Regions from separate parts of the Xanthomonas sp. NCPPB 1638 genome, predicted to be linked through region 2. Evidence: predicted binding sites of a transcription regulator. Region 2 holds the regulator's gene; the other holds the start of a gene.
What was found. The regulator FliA, encoded in region 2, starts transcription of late flagellar genes. The targets are predictions, from matches to a motif close to TAAAGTTTNNCNNNCNNNGGCCGATAA.

Region 1: the regulator FliA is predicted to act here: its motif matches at 2,014-2,040, upstream of ACCQ13_RS16715 (GGDEF domain-containing protein).

What each region holds. Positions count from the first base shown of each region.
Region 1 covers NZ_CM192984.1:3,862,972-3,867,385, reverse strand. The annotation lists gene ACCQ13_RS16725 (cellulase family glycosylhydrolase) at 1-235, opposite strand, end outside; gene ACCQ13_RS16720 (SulP family inorganic anion transporter) at 436-1,923, shown strand; gene ACCQ13_RS16715 (GGDEF domain-containing protein) at 2,155-3,135, shown strand; gene ACCQ13_RS16710 (M28 family metallopeptidase) at 3,281-4,414, shown strand, end outside.
Region 2 covers NZ_CM192984.1:1,929,716-1,934,129, reverse strand. The annotation lists gene flhF (flagellar biosynthesis GTPase FlhF) at 1-1,078, shown strand, start outside; gene ACCQ13_RS08340 (MinD/ParA family protein) at 1,065-1,949, shown strand; gene ACCQ13_RS08335 (RNA polymerase sigma factor FliA) at 1,946-2,713, shown strand; gene cheY (chemotaxis response regulator CheY) at 2,748-3,140, shown strand; gene ACCQ13_RS08325 (protein phosphatase CheZ) at 3,140-3,766, shown strand; gene ACCQ13_RS08320 (chemotaxis protein CheA) at 3,769-4,414, shown strand, end outside.

The DNA of each region.
Region 1 (4,414 bases), 1.9 Mb from region 2:
TGAAGCCCAGGCTCTGCATCTGGCCGATCATGTCTTTCCAGTTGCGCGCCCACAGGCCGTGCATGACATGGTTGCCGGTTTCGAAACCGAATACGTTGACGCCCTTGAGCTGCACGACATTGCCGTTGTCGTCGACGATGCGGTTGTTGCTGATGGCATAGCTGTGCGCCGGGGCGGCAGCCAGCGCCAGCGCGGTGGCCAACGCAGCGGCGGTGACGGTCCTGAGGATGGACATGCGGATCTCCGTGGGTGAGCGAGCCCGACACCCGGGCCCAGTAAGGGGGGCATCTTGTTCCTGGGCCCCGGATCGGGGCGTGATTTGCGCCACAGAAAGAGGCTTTGGCGATTCAGTCACACCGGAAGCGGTTGTTTGGACCACAATTCGCACCTCCGGATGGCCACGCGCTGTCCCTCTTGTCCCTGGAGTGTCCACGAATGTCCTTGCTGCGTGCCGAACTGGCGCAATGGCGCGCCTCGCCCGCGCGCGAACTGATGGCCGGTGCGGTTGCCACCTTCGCCCTGATTCCCGAGGTGATCGCATTCGCCTTCGTCGCAGGCGTGGACCCACAGGTGGGGTTGTTCGCCTCCTTCGTGATCGGCATCGTCATCGCCTTCTGCGGTGGCCGGCCGGCCATGATCTCGGCGGCGGCCGGGTCGGTGGCGCTGGTGGCGGCGCCCCTGGTCGCGGTGCATGGCCTGCCGTATCTGCTGGCGGCGGGGCTGCTGGCCGGCGCCGTGCAGATCCTGTTCGGGTTGCTGCGGTTGGGCGTGCTGATGCGCTTCGTCAGCAGCTCGGTGCGCACCGGTTTCGTCAACGCGCTGGCGGTGCTGATCTTCGCCGCGCAGCTACCGCATCTGCTGGGCGCCAACCTGGCCAGCTGGGCGATGCTGGGGGCGGGCCTGGCGATCATCTACGGGCTGCCGCGCCTGCGCATCCCGGGGCTATCGGCGATTCCTTCTCCGCTGCTGTGCATCCTGCTGCTGACCATCGCCGGTAGCGTGCTGCAGCTGCCGCTGAAGACCGTGGCCGACCTGGGCAAGCTGCCCACTGCGCTCCCGTTCCTGCAGTGGCCGGCGGTGCCACTGACGCTGGAGACCTTGCGCATCATCGCGCTGCCGGCGCTGGCCATCGCCATGGTGGGCCTGCTCGAATCGTTGATGACCGCGCGCGTGGTCGATGAGCTCACCGATACCCCCAGCGACAAGAACCGCGAATGCACCGGCCTGGGCCTGGCCAACGCGGCGGCCAGCCTGTTCGGTGGCATCGCCGGCTGCGGCATGATCGGGCAGACCGTGGGCAACGTGAAGTACGGCGGCCGTGGCCGGCTGTCGACGTTATTTGCCGGCGTGTTCCTGATGATCCTGATGGTGCTGCTCAAGCCGTGGGTGTCGCAGGTGCCGGTGGTGGCGCTGGTGGCCATCATGGTGATGGTCTCGGCGGAGACCTTCGACTGGCGCTCGTTGCGCACCGTTGTCACCCACCCGCGGACCTCCAGCGTGGTGATGCTGGCCACCGTGGCGGTGACCCTGGCCACCGACAACCTGGCCGCCGGAGTGGCGGTGGGCGTGGTGCTGAGCGGGGTGTTCTTCACCTTCAAGGTGGCCGGGCTGCTGCAGATCACCCACGACGATGGCGCAGACGGCGTGCGGACCTATAACGTGCGCGGGCAGGTGTTCTTCGCCTCGGCCGATGTATTCATCGATGCCTTCGATGCGCGGCAGGTGCCCGGCCGCCGTGTGGTGATCGATGTCGGTCGCGCGCACTTCTGGGACATCACCGCCGTGGCCGCCCTGGACAAGGTGGTGCAGCGGCTGCGGCATCACGAGCTCGAGGTGCAGGTCAAAGGCCTGAATGCCGGCAGCCGGCGCCTGATGCAGGCGCATGCGCTGGGCGAGGATGCACTGGAATCGGCATTGCCTTGAACGGCGCAGCCCGGCGTGGCGGCGCGCGGTCGTGCCCGCCGCCGCGTGGCGGCCAACCGGTCACGCGCTGAGGCCGGCCGGCGCGTGATCTCAAGTTTGTGTCACCTGCGCCGATGAACCGGCTACCTGATTGTTGGTCGCCGTCGTGAAGCCTCTGCGTTGCCGTCCCCGTTGTCTGCCAACAGGCCGCCTTTGCGGTGGCGGGCCCGCGTGCGCCCGGCGGAGGGGTCGATGAGCGCGACGCCGTTGCTGGAACGCATGGTCGACATGAGCGCCATCCGCGATGCGGAACTGCTCGACCTGAGCCTGTTGCGCACCATGCGCGAGGTGTGCGCCGTCGAGGAACTGTCGCTGCTGCGGATCGCCCCGGATGGCCGCACCATGGCCGAAAGCCTGTTGCGCGACGACGGCCGCCTGTCGTTGACGGTGGCCGAGCTGCACGATGCGCAGATGCGTGCGCAATTGGCCGAGATGCATGGCCCGGGCGAGGTGCTGCAACTGCAGCAGGATGGCCGCTCGCTGCTGGTCTACCCGATGATGGAAGCGCGTGGCATCCGCACCTGCCTGCGGGTGGGCGGGGCAAGCGCGCCCGGTGCCGCCGAGCAGGCGATGCTGCAGGGGTTTGCGCGGTTCTTCCAGAACTACCGCAGTCTGCTCGACGACGCCCAGCGCGATGCGTTGACCGGCCTGCGCAACCGCAAGACATTCGACGATGTGATCCTGCAGCTGTTTTCCGGCAGTGCCGAGGCCGCAGCGACGCAGGGTGTGTGGCTGGGGATCGTGGACATCGATCACTTCAAGCGCGTCAACGACACCTTCGGGCATCTGTATGGCGATGAGGTGCTGTTGCTGGTGGCGCAGCTGATGCAGCGCGCGTTCCGGCAGGACGACCTGTTGTTCCGCTTCGGCGGCGAGGAATTCGTGATCGTGCTGCGCGGGGTGGATCGCGATATCGCCGTCGGCTTGTTCGAGCGGTTCCGTGCGGCGGTGGCCGGGCACGATTTTCCGCAGGTGGGGCAGGTCACCCTCAGCACCGGCATCGTGGAGCTGACCCATGGCCGGCTCATCAGCGAAATGCTGGATGAGGCGGACAAGGCGCTGTACTGGGCCAAGCAGCACGGCCGCAACCGTGCCGCGGTGTATGCCGAGCTGATTGCCAGCGGGCAGTTGCAGCAGAGCATCCAGCAGGTCGGGAGCGTGGATCTGTTTTGAACAACGCCGCGCGCGAGGGCTGCGCAGTGTCGGCGCGGTGATGCAGCGCCGGCAGGCATCCAGCGTCATCGCCCTGCCGTGCATGCAGCCACTGCCGGCGTCCTGACTTACACTCCGGGCTTGTTCGATCACACCGGAGTGCGCAGTGAAGCGAGTTGCAGCAGGACTACTGGCAATGGCGGTCTCGACCGCCACACTGGCGCAGACGCCGACGTTCGACGGTGCGCGCATCTCGCGCGACGTCAAGGAACTGGCTTCCGACGCCTACGAAGGCCGTGGCCCGGCCACCGCTGGCGAAGCCAAGACCGTGGCCTACCTGAGCAAGCAGTTCGCCGCCGCCGGCCTGCAGCCCGGTGGCGATCTGGCCGACGGCAAGCGGCTGTGGACCCAGGCGGTACCGCTGCGGCGCGCCGATATCGTCGGTGCACCGACCATCGCGCTGGCCGATGCCGGCAAGTCGCAGCCGCTGACCCAGGGCAAGCAGATCGCCATCCGCGCCGCGCTCGACGGCTCGTCCACCGTGGACATCGCCAACGCACCGCTGGTATTCGTCGGCTATGGCGTCAAGGCGCCCGAGCGCGACTGGGATGACTTCAAGGGCGTGGACCTGAAGGGCAAGATCGCGTTGGTGCTGATTAACGACCCGGACTTCGAAACCGGCAAAGGCGCCTTCGACGGCGCCGGCATGACCTACTACGGCCGCTGGAGCTACAAGTACGAAGAAGGCGCACGCCAGGGCGCGCTCGGCGTGCTGGTGGTGCACGAAACCGCGCCGGCCTCCTATGGCTGGGACACCGTGGCCAGTTCCAACACCAACACCATGTTCGACGTGGTGCGCGACAACCCGCGCGCGGCGCATCCCACGTTGGAAGGCTGGATCCAGCGCGATCTGGCGGCCACGCTGTTCAAGCGCGCTGGCCTGGATTTCGATGCATTGAAGCAGCAGGCGCAGACCCGCAGCTTCAAACCGGTGGAACTTAAGGGCCAGGGCCTGAGCGCCCGCTACCAGGTCACATCCGACGTGATTACCTCGCACAACGTGGTGGCGCATCTGCAAGGCAGCAAGCGGCCCAACCAGACGCTGATCTACAGCGCGCACTGGGACCATATCGGCGTGGGCAAGCCGGATGCGCGTGGCGACACCATCTTCAACGGCGCACTGGACAACGCCAGCGGCACCGCCGCTTTGCTGGAACTGGCACGTGGTTTTGCCAAAGGGCCCAAGCCCGAGCGCTCGGTGGTGTTCCTGGCGGTCACCGCCGAGGAAAAGGGCTTGCTG
Region 2 (4,414 bases):
TGCTGGCCAGGGCCAGGACGACGACGCGTTCGCCGACGCGGCCGACTTCGATCTGGACGAGGCCCTGCCGCAGATCCTGCCGCCGGCCGCCTTGCCACCGATCGTGGTCGCCCCGCCGGCCCCCGCTGCGCTGGCCGCCGTGCCGGTGGCTGCCGCGCCGATCCCGCAGAACGACGAAGAACTCAAGCAACTGCGCGGCGAGCTGGCGCTAATGCGGCAGATGATCGAGCGCGAAATGAACCGCCTCACCGACGAGCGCCTGCGCGGCTCCCCGGTGCGCGCGCAGACGCTGGAACTGATGGACGACTACGGCTTCGACGCCGGCCTCACCCGCGACGTGGCCCTGCAGATCCCGGCCGATACCGAATTGCACCGCGGCCGCGGACTGATGCTGGGCCTGCTGTCCAAGCGCCTGCCGGTGACCCCGATCGACCCGCTGGAACGCGGCGGGGTGATCGCCCTGGTCGGCCCGACCGGTGCCGGCAAGACCACCACCATCGCCAAGCTGGCGCAGCGCTTCGCCGCCCAGCACGCCCCCCGCGACGTGGCCCTGGTCACCACCGACACCCTGCGCGTCGGCGGCCGCGAGCAGCTGCACAGCTACGGCCGCCAGCTCGGCATCGCGGTGCACGAGGCCGACAGCGCCGAAAGCCTGCTCGCCCTGCTGGAGCGCCTGCGCGACTACAAGCTGGTGCTGATCGACACCGCCGGCATGGGCCAGCGCGATCGCGCCCTGGCCGCCCAGCTGAACTGGCTACGCGCCGCCCAGCAAGTCACCTCGCTGCTGGTGCTGCCCGCCAACTCCCATTTCGCCGACCTCGACGAGGTCGTGCGCCGCTTTGCCCACGCCAAGCCCCAGGGCGTGGTGCTGACCAAACTCGACGAGACCGGCCGCTTCGGCAGTGCCCTGTCGGTGGTGGTCGATCACCAACTACCCATCACCTGGGTGACTGACGGACAGCGGGTCCCCGACGACCTGCACCGCGCCAATGCCGCCAGTCTCGTTCTTCGCCTTGAAGATTTACGGCGCGCTGCCGATAAGCCCTGTACTCCGGAGCACAACCATGCAGTCGCGTGAATACGCAAAGCTGACCAACGCCTTCCCCCTGTCGGCAACCCGTCCCGAGCCCCTGGGCCCGGTGCGCACCATTGCCGTGACCGGTGGCAAGGGTGGCGTGGGCAAGACCAACATCTCCGCCAACCTGGCCGTGGCACTTGCCGACATGGGCAAGCGCACGCTGCTGCTGGACGCCGATCTTGGCCTGGCCAACCTGGACGTGGTGCTGGGGCTTTCACCCAAGTACACCCTGGCCGACCTGATCGCCGGCCGTTGCACGCTGGATGAAGTCATCATCGAAGGCCCCGGCGGCGTGCTGGTGGTGCCGGCCGCCTCCGGCCGCCGCCACATGGCCGAACTGGCCCCCGCCCAGCACATCGGCCTGGTCAATGTGTTCTCCGAGCTGGAGCGCGATCTGGACGTGATGGTCATCGACACCGCCGCCGGCATCACCGACAGCGTGCTGACCTTCTGCCAGGCCGCCCAGGACACCGTGGTGGTGGTCTGCGATGAACCGGCCTCGATCACCGATGCCTACGCACTCATCAAGGTGCTCTCGCGCGAACGCGGCGTGGACCGCCTGCAGATCATCGCCAACATGGTGCGCGACCCCAACGAGGGCCGCCTGCTGTACGACAAGCTCTCCCGCGTCTGCGAGAAATTCCTCGGCGATGTCTCGCTGAACTACCTCGGCCATGTGCCGCAGGACGACTGGTTGCGCCTGTCGGTGCAGCGCCAGCAACCCGTCATCAAGGCCTACCCTGCCAGTCCGTCGGCGCAGGCCATTGCAGAAATCGCTCGCCGTACCTCGCGCTGGCAGGCCCCCACCGTGCCGCGCGGCAACGTCGAGTTCTTTGTCGAACGCATCATCCAACGGGGAGTGGCCGCATGAGTACCGCCACCGCAACGACCGCCACCGCGCAATACCGTGCCGTCCAACGCAACAACGCCAACGACGTGGTGACCCTGCACGCCGACCTGGTGCGCCGCATCGCCCACCACCTGGCTGCCCGCCTGCCGGCGAGCGTGGAAGTGGACGACCTGATCCAGTCCGGCATGATCGGCCTGATCGAAGCCTCGCGCAGCTACGACTCCGAGCAGGGTGCCTCGTTCGAGACCTATGCCTCGATCCGGATCCGCGGCTCGATGATCGACGAGATCCGCCGTGGCGACTGGGTGCCGCGTTCGGTGCACCGCCGTGCCCGCGATGCCGCCGCCGCCGTGCGCAAGATCGAACAGAACACCGGCCGTGCCGCCGCCGCCACCGAAGTGGCCGCCGCGATGGAGATGCCGCTGCCCGACTACCTGCGCCTGATGGAAGACGCCGCACGCGGCCAGGTGCTGAGCCTGGAATCGCGCATCGAAGATCACGGCGAGCTGGACACCACCGCCAAAGGCGGGCCCAATCCGCAGCAGATGATGGAACGGGGCGAATTCGGCCGCGAGCTGGGCAAGGCCATCGGCCAATTGCCCGAGCGCGAGCAACTGGTGCTGTCGCTGTACTACGAACAGGAATTGAACCTGAAGGAAATCGGCGCCGTACTCGGTGTCAGCGAATCGCGCGTCTGCCAGATCCACGGCCAGGCCGTGGTGCGCTTGCGCGGCCGCCTCAAGGTATTCGAACTGGCCGATGCCGGTGTCGAAAATGACGATTGATTTTTTCGCGTATTTTTCGTGTTAGGAGCTTGATGTGAACAAGAACATGCGGATCCTGATCGTGGACGACTTCTCGACAATGCGACGCATCGTCAAGAATCTGTTGGCAGATCTTGGCTTCACCAACACCGCAGAGGCCGAGGATGGCAACAGCGCGCTGGCTGCGCTGCGCGCAGGTCCGTTCGATTTCGTGGTGACGGACTGGAACATGCCCGGCATGACCGGCATCGACCTGCTGCGCAACATCCGCGCCGACGCCAAGCTCAAGCACCTGCCGGTGATGATGGTGACCGCCGAAGCCAAGCGCGAGCAGATCATCGAAGCCGCCCAGTGCGGCGTGAACGGCTACATCATCAAACCGTTCACCGCGCAAACGCTGGAAGAGAAGCTGGGCAAGGTGTTCGAACGTCTGACGGCGACCGCCTGATGAACGCCACCGTCGAAGCCGATGCCGAACGTGCCGCGCTGATCGAACGCCTGCAACACGCGCTCGATGCACTGGAAAGCGGTGACCAGGTTGCCTGGCGGCGCGAGGTCGATCACCTCGCCGCCCTGCGCACGCGCCCGATGATGCAGAGCCTGAGCCGGCTCGCCCGCGAACTGGGACAGGCCCTGGGCGAACTGCCCACCGTGCCCGACGAGGCCGGCGAACTGGACGATGCCTGCTCGCGCCTGGACCATGTGGTGGAGATGACCGAGAAGGCCAGCCACCGCACCCTGGACCTGGTCGAGGAATGCCGCGTGCTGGCCAACCAGCTGCGCGACGGCGGCCTCAATCAGGACCAGGCCGCGCTATTGGACAAGATGCGCCACAACCTGACCGAACTGTCGCTGGCGCAGAGCTACCAGGACCTCAGCGGGCAGATCATCCGCCGCGTGGCCGGGATCGTGCGCCGCGTGCATGAGGGCTTCGGTGCGCTCGGCCTGCCGCCGAAGAGTACCGAACCGAAGAACGACGACGGCGGTCTTGCCGGCCCCGCCATCAAGGGCCTGGACCGTCATGCGGTGTCGCAGGACGACGCCGACGATTTGCTGTCCGGATTGGGGTTGTAACCATGAGTGCTGTTCCAGACGATATTGCTGCCGATTTCATCGTCGAGGCCCAGGAAATCCTGGACCGCCTCGGCGAACAGCTGGTGTCGCTGGAACAGGCACCAGACGAAGCCGACCAGCTCAACGCGGTGTTCCGCGGTTTCCACACCCTCAAGGGCGGCGCCGGCTTCCTGGCGATCAAACCCATGGTGGAGCTGTGCCACGCCGCCGAGGAAACTCTCGGCATGGCGCGCTCTGGCCAGGCGGTGTTGCAGGCGCATCACTTCGATGCCGCGCAGCAGTCGCTGGATTATCTGCAGGCCATGTTGGATGCGATGGGCTCGGGTGAACCCGTGCCGCACGCACCGGCCACGCTGATTGCGCAATTCGATGCCAAGAGCGGCCCGCCGGCGGTCAAGTCCGTGCCCAAAGGCGCCACCGCACCGGCGCACGACGCCCACGCACCCGCTGCGCCCGGTGCCAAGGCCGGCCCCAAGGCCGCAGCCAAGGCCGGTGCCGAGGCCGAGCAGACCGTGCGCGTGGACACCAAGCGGCTGGACGCCATCGTCAACCTCATCGGCGAACTGGTGCTCTCGCGCAACCGCCTGAAGACCTTGCGCACCCGCCTGCGCGATGAAGAACTCGACCGCGCGGTGAGCACGCTGGACA